Regions from separate parts of the Fundidesulfovibrio terrae genome, predicted to be linked through region 1. Evidence: predicted binding sites of a transcription regulator. Region 1 holds the regulator's gene; the other holds the start of a gene.
The links. Region 1 encodes sigma-54, which starts transcription at its own class of promoters, with help from an activator protein. Its sites were predicted from a motif close to CTGGCACGGNNNNTGCTT; they were not measured.
Positions count from the first base shown of each region.

Region 2: a site for sigma-54 is predicted at 3,182-3,199, ahead of ML540_RS07280 (PEP-CTERM sorting domain-containing protein). Genes of this name have one in related genera too.

Region 1 covers NZ_JAKZFS010000005.1:20,450-26,061, reverse strand. Annotated here, with positions in the region: gene ML540_RS14860 (PTS sugar transporter subunit IIB) at 1-444, opposite strand, end outside; gene ML540_RS14855 (PTS sugar transporter subunit IIA) at 451-888, opposite strand; gene rapZ (RNase adapter RapZ) at 899-1,783, opposite strand; gene ML540_RS14845 (PTS sugar transporter subunit IIA) at 1,890-2,342, opposite strand; gene hpf (ribosome hibernation-promoting factor, HPF/YfiA family) at 2,342-2,881, opposite strand; gene rpoN (RNA polymerase factor sigma-54) at 2,924-4,363, opposite strand; gene ML540_RS14830 (KdsC family phosphatase) at 4,615-5,166, opposite strand; gene ML540_RS14825 (CTP synthase) at 5,163-5,612, opposite strand, start outside.
Region 2 covers NZ_JAKZFS010000002.1:20,470-25,334, reverse strand. Annotated here, with positions in the region: gene ML540_RS07300 (periplasmic heavy metal sensor) at 1-458, opposite strand, end outside; gene ML540_RS07295 (hypothetical protein) at 502-801, opposite strand; gene ML540_RS07290 (GDP-mannose 4,6-dehydratase) at 1,030-2,007, shown strand; gene gmd (GDP-mannose 4,6-dehydratase) at 2,004-3,095, shown strand; gene ML540_RS07280 (PEP-CTERM sorting domain-containing protein) at 3,380-4,240, shown strand; gene ML540_RS07275 (methyl-accepting chemotaxis protein) at 4,545-4,865, shown strand, end outside.

The DNA.
Region 1 (5,612 bases):
CACCGGGTCGCCCGGCACGCAGCGGTAATCCAGGTTCACGCCCTGGCCCTTGAGGAAATCGAGGCAGCCCTCATCCTCGCCGCTTAAGGCGATGTGCTGGCAGATCTGCTTCTTGCCCGGCCCGTAGTGCAGGTTGCCCAGGTTCAGGCGGGCGAACTTGAGCCCGGCGTCGAAGGCCCGCCGCGCGTCCGGGCAGGAGGCGAACAGCACCAGCACGTCCTTGCCCAGGAGCTTGCGGCCCGACAGATATGCCTGGGCCAGATTCACCTGGACGAAGGAGATGTCGACCCCAAGGGGGATGGCGATGGACATGATCTGCTGGCGCAACTCGTCGGCGGCCAGTTCGTCGTTGGCCACCACGATGGCGTTGGCGTCGGTGAAAGGCAGCCAGGCTTCGATGATCTGGCCGTGCACGAGACGGTTGTCGATGCGTACCCAGAACACCCCGGACTACTCCCCGGCGACCCGTTTTCGCAGGATTTCCCCGGCCACCACGATGCCCTGCACGCCCGCGGTCTTGGCGTCGGCGGCCAGGAGCTCCAGGGCTTTGGTACGGGTGGAAAGGATTTTTATGAGCATGGGCAGGTTCACGCCCGTGACCACCTCGATACGATGTTGCCCGATGAGCGACAGCGAGAGGTTGGTGGGAGTGCCCCCGAACATGTCGGTGACGATGATCACGCCCGCGCCCTGCTCCACGGCCTTGATGGACCGTTCGAGCTCCTTGACGGTTTCCACGGTGTCCACGCCCACGTCCACGGAAACGGTGCGGGTGTGCTCCTGGGGGCCGATGATCATTTCGGCGGCCTTGAGAAGCCTGTCGCCGTAGTCGGTGTGGGTCACGATGACCACGCCGACCGGGGCGCCGGATATATTCTTGTCGTTCATTGTTGAAATATCAGCCTTTTTCGATATGGCGGTGTTCCAGCGAGACCGTGTACCCCGCCTTGCGCAAGGTGTCAAAGACGGCCTCGGCCGTGGCCACGGAGCGATGCCTGCCCCCGGTGCAGCCAAGCGAGATTGTCAGCCGGTAGCGGCCTTCCTTGGCGTACATGGGGATAAGGTCTTGAAGGAATGCCTCCAGCTTGGGCAGGAACACCCTGCCCTCCTTGGAGTCAAGGACATACTCCACGATGGATTTGTCCTGTCCGGACAGTGGCTTGAGAGCTGGTTCGAAATAGGGGTTGGGCAGAAAGCGTAGGTCGAAGAGCAGGTCGGATTCGGTGGGGATGCCATACTTGAACCCGAAGCTCATGATGTGCACCTTCATGGAAGGCCCCTTGCCCTCCAGGAACTTCCATTTGTCCTGCAGTTGGCGGCGCAGGTCGTGGATGGAGAAGTCGGTGGTGTCCATGACCAGGTCGGCCGCGTCGCGCAAGGGGGCCATGCGGCGGCGTTCCTCCTCCACGGCCTCGCCCAGCCCGTACCCCTCTGCCTCGAAGGGATGTGGGCGGCGCGTGGTGGCGTAGCGGCGCATGATCTCCTGGGTGGCGGCCTCGATGAACACGATCTGGGGCAGGTTGCCCGCGGCGCGCAACTCCTCCATGGCGGGCTGCCAGCCGGAGTCGAAGCCCGCCTGGCGCATGTCCATGCCCAGGGCGAGGCCCCGGTAGCGGTTGGCTCCCTGGCCTTCGAAAAGGCTCACCAGCTTGGGCATGAGGCTTGCGGGCAGGCCGTCCACGCAGAAATAGCCCAGGTCCTCGAAGACGTTGAGGGCCGTGGACTTGCCGGACCCGGAGAGGCCCGAAATCACCACCACGGGCAGCTTGACCGAAGAGGCCATGTCGCGCGCTCCTTGAAAAAGACATCCCCGCCGCGCCTTCTTAAGCGCGACGGGGATGGACGCTAGCACATCATCGACCGGGAATCATCACGAAACGGATGCCGCCTCAGGAATGGCTGGACAGCACGCGCCAGAGGCTTTCCCGGTCCGGGGCGTCCAGGAAGGATTCCCGGAACCCCTCATCGGAGAGGAGCCTGGATATCTGGGCCAGGATACGCAAATGCATGCCCGCCACATGTTCCGGGGCCAGGACCAGGAAGAATATCCGGCAAGGCTTGTGGTCCAGGGCCTCGAAATCGACTCCGCCCCGGCTGCGCCCCGCCACGATGACGATCTCCTTGAGGGAGTCCATCTTCCCGTGGGGAATGGCCACGGCGTCGCCGATGCCCGTGGTGCCCAGGTTTTCGCGGTCCATGAGCACCCGCAGGGCCTTCTCGGGACTCACGTCCGGGAAAGCCTGGGCCACGGGGGACACCAGTTCGCGGAGCACTTCGGGCTTGTCCGACGCTTGCAGGTCGTCGAGCACGAAATCCTTGCGCAGAAACTCCCCCAGCCGCATCAGAGGGAAACTCCAGGGTCGATCAGACCGAAGTCGCCATTCTTGCGCTTGTAGATGACGTTGATACGCTCGGCCTCGGAGTTGAAGAACACCAGGAATTCGTACTTCATGGCGGTGATCTGCTCGGCGGCCTCTTCAACGCTCATGGGCTTGGGGCTGTACTTGTCGGATTCCTCGATGGAGTGGACCTTGCCCTCATCGGTGAAGCTGACCACGCCCATGGTGACGTCGGAAGACGCGGCCTTGCGGCGGTCCTTCATCTTCTCGCGCATCTTGCGCACCTGGGCCTCGAGCTTGTCCGTGATCATGTCGATGGTGGAGTACATGTCGTCGGAGCGCTCATGGGCGGAGATGTGCATGGCGTCCGCGTCGATCACCACATCGGCGATCTGGCGGGTCTTTTCGACCAGCAGCGTGACCACCACTTCGGCGTTGTCGGCATTGGGCATGTATTTGGCCAGTTTGTCGAAACGCTTGGCGGCGTATTCGCGCAGACCGGGGGACGGCTCAAAATTCTTGAAATAGAAAGCAATGTTCATATCTACCTCCGAGGTGTGGCCGCGAAAAGACGCGCGGCGTGATTACAAGACTTCCTTGCGCTTGGACGAGGAGTCGATGCCCATGGCCATGCGGTACTTGGCCACGGTACGGCGGGCGATGTTGACCTGCAGCTTCTGCTTGAGGGTGTCCGCGATCTGCTCGTCGCTCACGGGCTTCTTGGGATCCTCGCCGGAGATGAGCTGCTTGATGAGCGCCTTCACCGACTCCGAACCCACGGAAGTGCCGTCGTCCAACTCCAGGGCGGAGTTGAAGAAAAACTTGAGTTCGTAGATGCCGTGCGGGGTGGCCACGTATTTGCTCGTGGTGATGCGGCTCACAGTGGATTCGTGCATGCCGATGTCGTCGGCCACGTCCTTGAGGATGAGGGGCTTTAATTTCGTAACCCCGTCCTCGAAGAAGTCCCGCTGAAATTTCACTATCGATTCCAGGACCTTGAACAACGTCCGCTGGCGCTGGTACAGGCTCTTCATGAGCCACTGGGCCGAGCGCATCTTGTCCTGGAGGTAGTCCTTGTCCTTGCTCCCGCTGGAACGGCTCATGTCCTCCATGTAATAGGGGGAAAGCTGGAGCTTGGGCAGGCCGTCCTCGTTGAGCACGATGATGAAGTCCTCGCCGTACTTGTACACGTAGGCGTCGGGACTCACGTAGACCGGATCGGAGGAGCTGAAGTGTGAGCCTGGCAGAGGGTCGAGGGTCTGGATGATGTCCAGGTATTCCTTGATGTCCTCGAGGGTGATGCGGAACTTCTTGGCCAGGGGCTTGTAGCGCTTCTTTTCCAGGTCCTCCAGGTGCTCGCGCACGATCTCCAGGAGCACCGGGTCGGTGTAGCCGTAAACTTCCAACTGGGTGAGCAGGCACTCCTGCGGGGTGCGCGCGGCGATCCCCACCGGGTCGAAGCGCTGCAGGGCGTGCAGGACCACCTCCACCTCTTCGGGGGTGGCGCCGGTGGTGGCGGCGATCTCTTCCACGGTGGACTGTAGGTAGCCCACGGAGTCCAGGTTGCCCACGATGTCGTCGGCGATGACTCGCTGGCGTTCGGTGAAGGGGGAGAGGTTGATCTGCCAGGAGAGATGGCCCTCGAGCGAGGTCTTGGAGGCCAGCCTGGCCTCGAAGGACATGCCCTCCTCCGGGGCCTCGTACTCGCGCACCGTGGCCTGGCGGGAGGTGGAAGCGAAGTCGCCGATGTAGTCGTCCCATTCGGCGGTCTTCATGAGCTCGCGCTGCATGGCCCCCTCTTCCTGGGTGGCGTCAGGCGCGTGGGAATCCTCGGCGATGGTGGGCTCGGGGCGCTCGTCGTCGACCTGGACCTCTTCCAGCAGGGGATTCTCGAGCATCTCCTGCTGCACGGTCTCAACCAGCTCCAGCCGGGAGAGCTGCAACAGCTTGATGGCCTGCTGCAGCTGGGGTGTCATCACCAGCTGCTGCGAAAGCTTGAGTTGCTGTCTGAGCTCAAGGGCCATGCGTGCGTCTGTCCTCGTGAAAGTTCTGCGGCAAGCAAGAAAAATGCCGGACCACCGTTCAACCGTGGCGGTTATGCACTAAAAAGGCGGGGGTGGCAAGACTTGACGGGAATTCACAACAGTGGGCGGGAGGCTGTAGCGCGGTGGAGCGTAGCGGATCAGGGGAAAAGCCTCCTTAGGCCTTAGGGGCTCGCCCCTTTGGAATCCAGTATAGTTTCGCTGGCTTGGGCGGCGATATGGCGGGCGAGAGGCTAGACGAGCCAGCGCCGCCACAGGGCGCCCAGCTTGCCCTTGGCCATGAGCAGGAAGCGCACGGCGTCGCGCACGGCCCCGCTGCCCCCAGGACGTTTGGACACCCAGGCCGCCAGGCGCAGGATTTCCGGCTGGGCGTCCACCGGGGCCATGGCAAGGCCCACGCGGCTCATCACCTGGGCGTCCAGCCAGTCGTCGCCCATGTAGGCCACTTCGTTCAAATCAAGATGTTTCGCGGAAAGGAGTTCTTCGAGAACGGGGAGCTTGCGCAGGTGGCCGCCGTGGAATTCGCGGATGCCCAGCTCCCGCAGGCGATGCTGGGCCTGGATGTTGCCCAGGCCACTGATCACGGCCACGTCGATCCCGGCGTGCTGGCAGAGCTTGAGCCCCATGCCGTCCTGGATGCCGAAGCGCTTCAGGCCCGGCCCGGCGCCGTCGTGGAAGACGGCGTTGTCCGTGAGCACGCCGTCCACGTCCAGCACAAGCAGGCGCACTCCCCTGGCCGACGCCAGGGCCCGGCGGTTCACGCCGGGCCTGACGGGTCTTCTCATTTGGCCTCGCGGGCGATCTTGGACGCCCGGATGAACTCCCTGAACAGCGGATGCGGGCGCATGGGGATGGAGTTGAACTCCGGATGGAACTGGCAGCCCAAAAACCACGGATGCTCGGGCAGCTCCACCACTTCCACCAGGGATTCGTCGGGCGACAGTCCCGAGAACACCATGCCCTTCTCTTCCATGCGGGTGTAGTAGGCCTTGTTGAACTCGTAGCGGTGGCGGTGGCGCTCCTCGATCTGGGGCTTGGCGTAGGCTTCCATGGCCTTGGTGTCGGGCTTGACCACGCAGGGGTAGGCGCCCAGGCGCATCGTTCCGCCCATTTCGGAGTCGGCGTCGCGCTTCTCGATCTTCTTGGTGCGGAAGTCGTACCACTCGCGCATGAGGTAGATGATCGGATCGGGGCTCAGGCGGTTGAACTCCTCGGAGTTGGCCTCGGGAAG
Region 2 (4,865 bases), on a different contig from region 1:
ATGGGGCAGCCGCCGGGGCCGTAGCCCGAACCGCCGGGGCATCCCGCAGCGCCGTAGCCGTTGCCGCCGCAGCCTCCGCCCATGCCCGGGCCGCCGGCCAGGGGGATGTTGACGCCGGTTTCCTTGGCGATGCGCTGCTGCAGGGCCACGCGCTCCTGGTAGACCATGGAGCTCAAGTTGCCGATCTCCTTGGCCAGGGCCTCGATCTTGGAGGAATCGGGCTTGGGGGAGGCCAGAAGGGCATTGAGCTCGGCCTGCTTGGCCCACTTGCGGCTTTCCAGCTCGTAGAGCTTCTGGCGGCCTTCACCGTAGAGCTTGGCCACCTGCTCCTGCTTCTCCTGGGGCACACCGGCCAGCCAGGCGTTGGGGCCGCGCCCGTAGGGCTGAGCCAGGGCAAGGGACGAGACGGCAAGCAGGGCCACCACAGCCAGGGACAGAATCGAAAGACGTGATTTCATGGACGTATCTCCTTAGGAAACTTTGTGATCGGCCGACGCCGCGTTACAACTCGGCCGGTGCGGCCTGGCCGCCTTGCCCGGGGAACCGGCCCTGCATCTGGGGACCGCCCTGGTTCTGGCCGTAACCGCCGCGCATCCATCCGTACCCCCGGCCCGCGCCGGGGCCGTAGCCCGATCCCGCACCGTAGGCGGGGCATGCGCCCGGCCCGGAGTACGAGGCACCCGCGTATCCGCCCATTCCGTAGCCGCGACCCATTCCGGGGCCGCCGCAGGCCAGGGCGCTGAGGACCGTGGTGGACAGGATCGCCGCAGCAGCCAGCGTCACCAGCAGACTCTTTCTCATGACCGCCTCCAAGGCGCGTATCGCTTGCGCCGTTTGCTGCCATGAAGCAGCATCCATGCCAAAGCATATCATAAATTATTACAGCATGTTATTGCGCGGCGTGCACGGTGAAACACTTCACATGTGCAAAACCATGCACATGCACATGCGCAATCCTCCGGCTCGGCATTGACACTATCCCGCGTTTGTACCAAGAAAGGTCGCTTTGAGAAATTATCCGGACAACGCATGAAATCCGCCCTCATCATCGGCATAACCGGCCAAGACGGCGCCTACCTGGCCAAGCTCCTCGCGGACAAGGGCTACACGGTGGCCGGGACCTCGCGCGACGCCCCCATGGCCAATACGGCGGGCCTCGCGGCCCTGGGCGTGGCGGACAGGGTGGCCATCCATTCGGCCTCGCTCACCGATTTCCGGGGGCTGTGGCAGGTCATCGAAAAGGTGGATCCGGACGAGGTCTACAACCTGGCCGGGCAGAGCTCCGTGGGGCTTTCCTTCGAGCAGCCCCTGGAGACCTTCGAGTCCGTGGCCGTGGCCACCATCAACATTCTGGAGCTCTTGCGCCTGCTCGGCAAGCCCATCAGGCTGTACAACGCATGCTCCTCGGAGTGCTTCGGCAACTCCCCCGAGCCGGCCAGCGAGGACACCCCCTTCAAGCCCCGCAGCCCTTACGCCGTGGCCAAGGCCGCGTCCTACTGGTCCGTGGCCAACTACCGCGAGGCTTACGGGCTCTACGCCTGCTCGGGCATCCTGACCAACCACGAGTCGCCGCTTCGCCCGGCCCGCTTCGTCACCCGCAAGATCGTGTCCACGGCCTGCCGCATCGCGGCCGGATCCGGCGAGCGCCTGAGCCTGGGCAACACCGGCGTGGTGCGCGACTGGGGCTGGGCCGGCGAATACGTTGACGCCATGTGGCGCATGCTCCAGCAAGACGCTCCCGAAGACTTTCTCATCGCCACCGGCAAGAGCTATTCCCTGCAGGATTTCACGGCCCAGGTCTTCGCGGAGCTGGGCCTCGACCATACCGAACACGTGGACGTCAACTCCGGCCTCTACCGGCCTACCGACATACTTGTCAGCCGCGCCGACCCCTCCAAGGCCCGGGAACGCCTCGGCTGGCAGGCCACCATGGCCATGCCCGAGGTGGCCAGGGCCATGGTCAAGGCCGAACGGGAGCAGACGTCCCCGAAGGAGAACCTCGCATGAAGAAGAAGGTCGCCCTCATCACCGGCATCACCGGACAGGACGGGGCCTACCTCGCGGAAATGCTCCTGGAGAAGGGCTACGAGGTACACGGCATCAAGCGCCGCGCCTCGCTCTTCAACACCAACCGCATCGACCACCTCTACCAGGATCCGCACGTCACGGGGCGGCGCTTCATCCTGCACTACGGCGATCTGACCGACTCCACCAACCTGATCCGGGTCATCCAGCAGGTGCAGCCGGACGAGTTGTACAACCTGGCCGCCCAGTCCCACGTGGCGGTGTCCTTCGAGACTCCGGAGTATACGGCCAACTGCGACGCGCTGGGCACCCTGCGCATCCTGGAGGCCATCCGTATCCTCGGGCTCACCGGGAAAACAAAGGTCTATCAGGCCTCCACGTCGGAGCTCTTCGGCAAGGTCCGGGAAGTGCCCCAGACCGAGAAGACCCCCTTCTACCCGCGCAGCCCCTACGCTGTGGCAAAGCTCTACGGGTACTGGATCACGGTGAACTACCGCGAGGCCTACAACATGTTCGCCTGCAACGGCATCCTCTTCAACCACGAGTCGCCCATGCGCGGCGAGACCTTCGTCACCCGCAAGATCACCCGGGCCATGGCCCGAATCAAGCTGGGCCTGCAGGACTGCCTCTACCTGGGCAACCTGAACGCCAAGCGCGACTGGGGACACGCCCGCGACTACGTGGAGATGATGTGGCTCATGCTGCAGCAGGACACCCCTGACGATTACGTCATCGCCACGGGCGAGCAGTACAGCGTGCGCCAGTTCGTGCAGGCCACCGCCGAAGAGCTGGGCATCCCCCTGCGCTTCGAGGGCGAAGGCGTCAACGAGAAGGGCTACCACGCCGAGACCGGCAAGTGCGTCGTGGCCGTGGCCCCGCGCTACTTCCGTCCCACCGAGGTTGAGACGCTTCTGGGCGACCCCACCAAGGCCCGCCAGCAGCTGGGTTGGACCCCCCGCATCACCTTCAGGCAGATGGTCTCGGAAATGGCCCAGGCGGACCTGCGCGACGCCGAACGCGATACTCTGTGCAAAAACAAGGGGTTCGCGACGTTCGATTTTCACGAATAACCTCGCCTTGCCGGCGCTCGCGCCACTGAAAGGCCGGGGAAACCCGGCCTTTTCTTTTTGCAATTCCCTATCCGGACACTCCGTATCCGGCACGCTCATTGCTTGAAAAGTTACCAAGCGTGTATTTTCGGTTTTTTCACCCGCTTTGTGTTAAGTTTCCCGATGATTTTCGGTTAATTTTACACTTCGCGGGCCTTGCAAGCATCACCAGCTCCCAGCATCAGTGGGGATGACTTCCGGGCCAACGAACCACCGAGAATCGCGGATACCCTGGGAGGCATAAGATGGGCCGTCTCTTCATAGCACTCTTCGCACTCGGCATCATCGGCTGCGTCTGTATCGTCAGCGCGGGCAACAGATTTGCGTCCCTGTCCGAAACCGACGAAACGGTCCTGGCGGACGACTCGATTCCCGGCGAGCCCCTATCCAGGACACCTCTGAGCAATCTCGCGGGCCGGGCCGCCCCCACCGGGATCATCCGGAATGTGGCCGCGGCATCCGCCTACATGCAGACTTTCGGACCGGAATTCTCCTCCGAGGCGTTCTTCTTCAACGCCCTGGACGCACCGATGGACCTGATGGCTTCCCAGGTGTGGCAGCAAGCGTACACTCCCGGCTCCCGCGGCGGAATCTTTTCGCAAATCTCGGACAGCCTGGGCACCTCCTCCCACTCCCAACAGTGGCACGGGGGACGCCCCTTCCAGGGCTCCGATCCGGGAACTGGAGGCTACCTGCCCGTGTCCGGCAATTTTTCCGGCTCCTCGGACAGTGGGTCGAGCAGTGGCGGTAGCGGGGGAAGCGGAAGCGACAACGGGAACAGCACGTCCTACGCCAGCCAGCTCGAGCGCTACCTGCGTTCAGCGGCTCTCACGACGCCCACGACGGACACGACTCCCCCCCTGACGGACACCCCGGCGCGCTCCGGGGGCGCCTCCTCCGACGTGCCGCAGACTTACGCGAGTTCGCCCTCGTCCAACGCCAAAGCGCCCCTGGCCTTTCTGACCGAGGCTGACCCGCCCAATAACCCGGACCATCCGGTCACCGACATTCCCGTGGCCACTCCGGAGCCGGGAACCATGATCCTCGCGGGACTCGGCCTTTTCGGACTGGGTGCGGCCAGACGCCGCAAGGGCGCGCGGAGCTGAACCCTTCCTGAACAATCCAAAGGCCGTCCGGCGTAACCGGGCGGCCTTTTTTGTTTTCATCGAGGCCCGTGCCGCGACTGAGCCACTGCCGCTCATCAACCGTTCCTGCGACAATGCATACACATGATCAATACATGTCAACCTTCTCTTCGATTATCTTACCGTAAATAGCTCTTCACATCATTGACTTATAAATTTCGTGAAACCCTACTGGCGCGCGCCCGGCATTTTCTCTACGAACAGGAAGCGAAAAATATATGCCATTCCCATTCCTCTCGAACCTGTACAAGAGGAGCTGCCTCGCATGAGAAACTGCAACCTTGCCGTAAAACTCGCTGCGTCCTTCGGGACGATCATCCTGTTGTTCATCCTGCTCGGATCGTCTGCGCTGTGGTGCAATAGTTCCATCGGTGGCCGCCTGACGGAACTCGGAGCCTTACGCATTCCCAGCATGCAGGGTATTCTCCTCATGCAGGACAACATACGCAAAGTGGTTGAGATACAGCGATCCCTCATGCTGCCCGGTCTTCCTCCCCAGAAGCGCGAGGCGCTGCTCGCCGAAGTGGAGTCGGCACGGGCCAAATACAAACAGGGCCTGGATCTCTACGAGAAACTCGAGAAGACG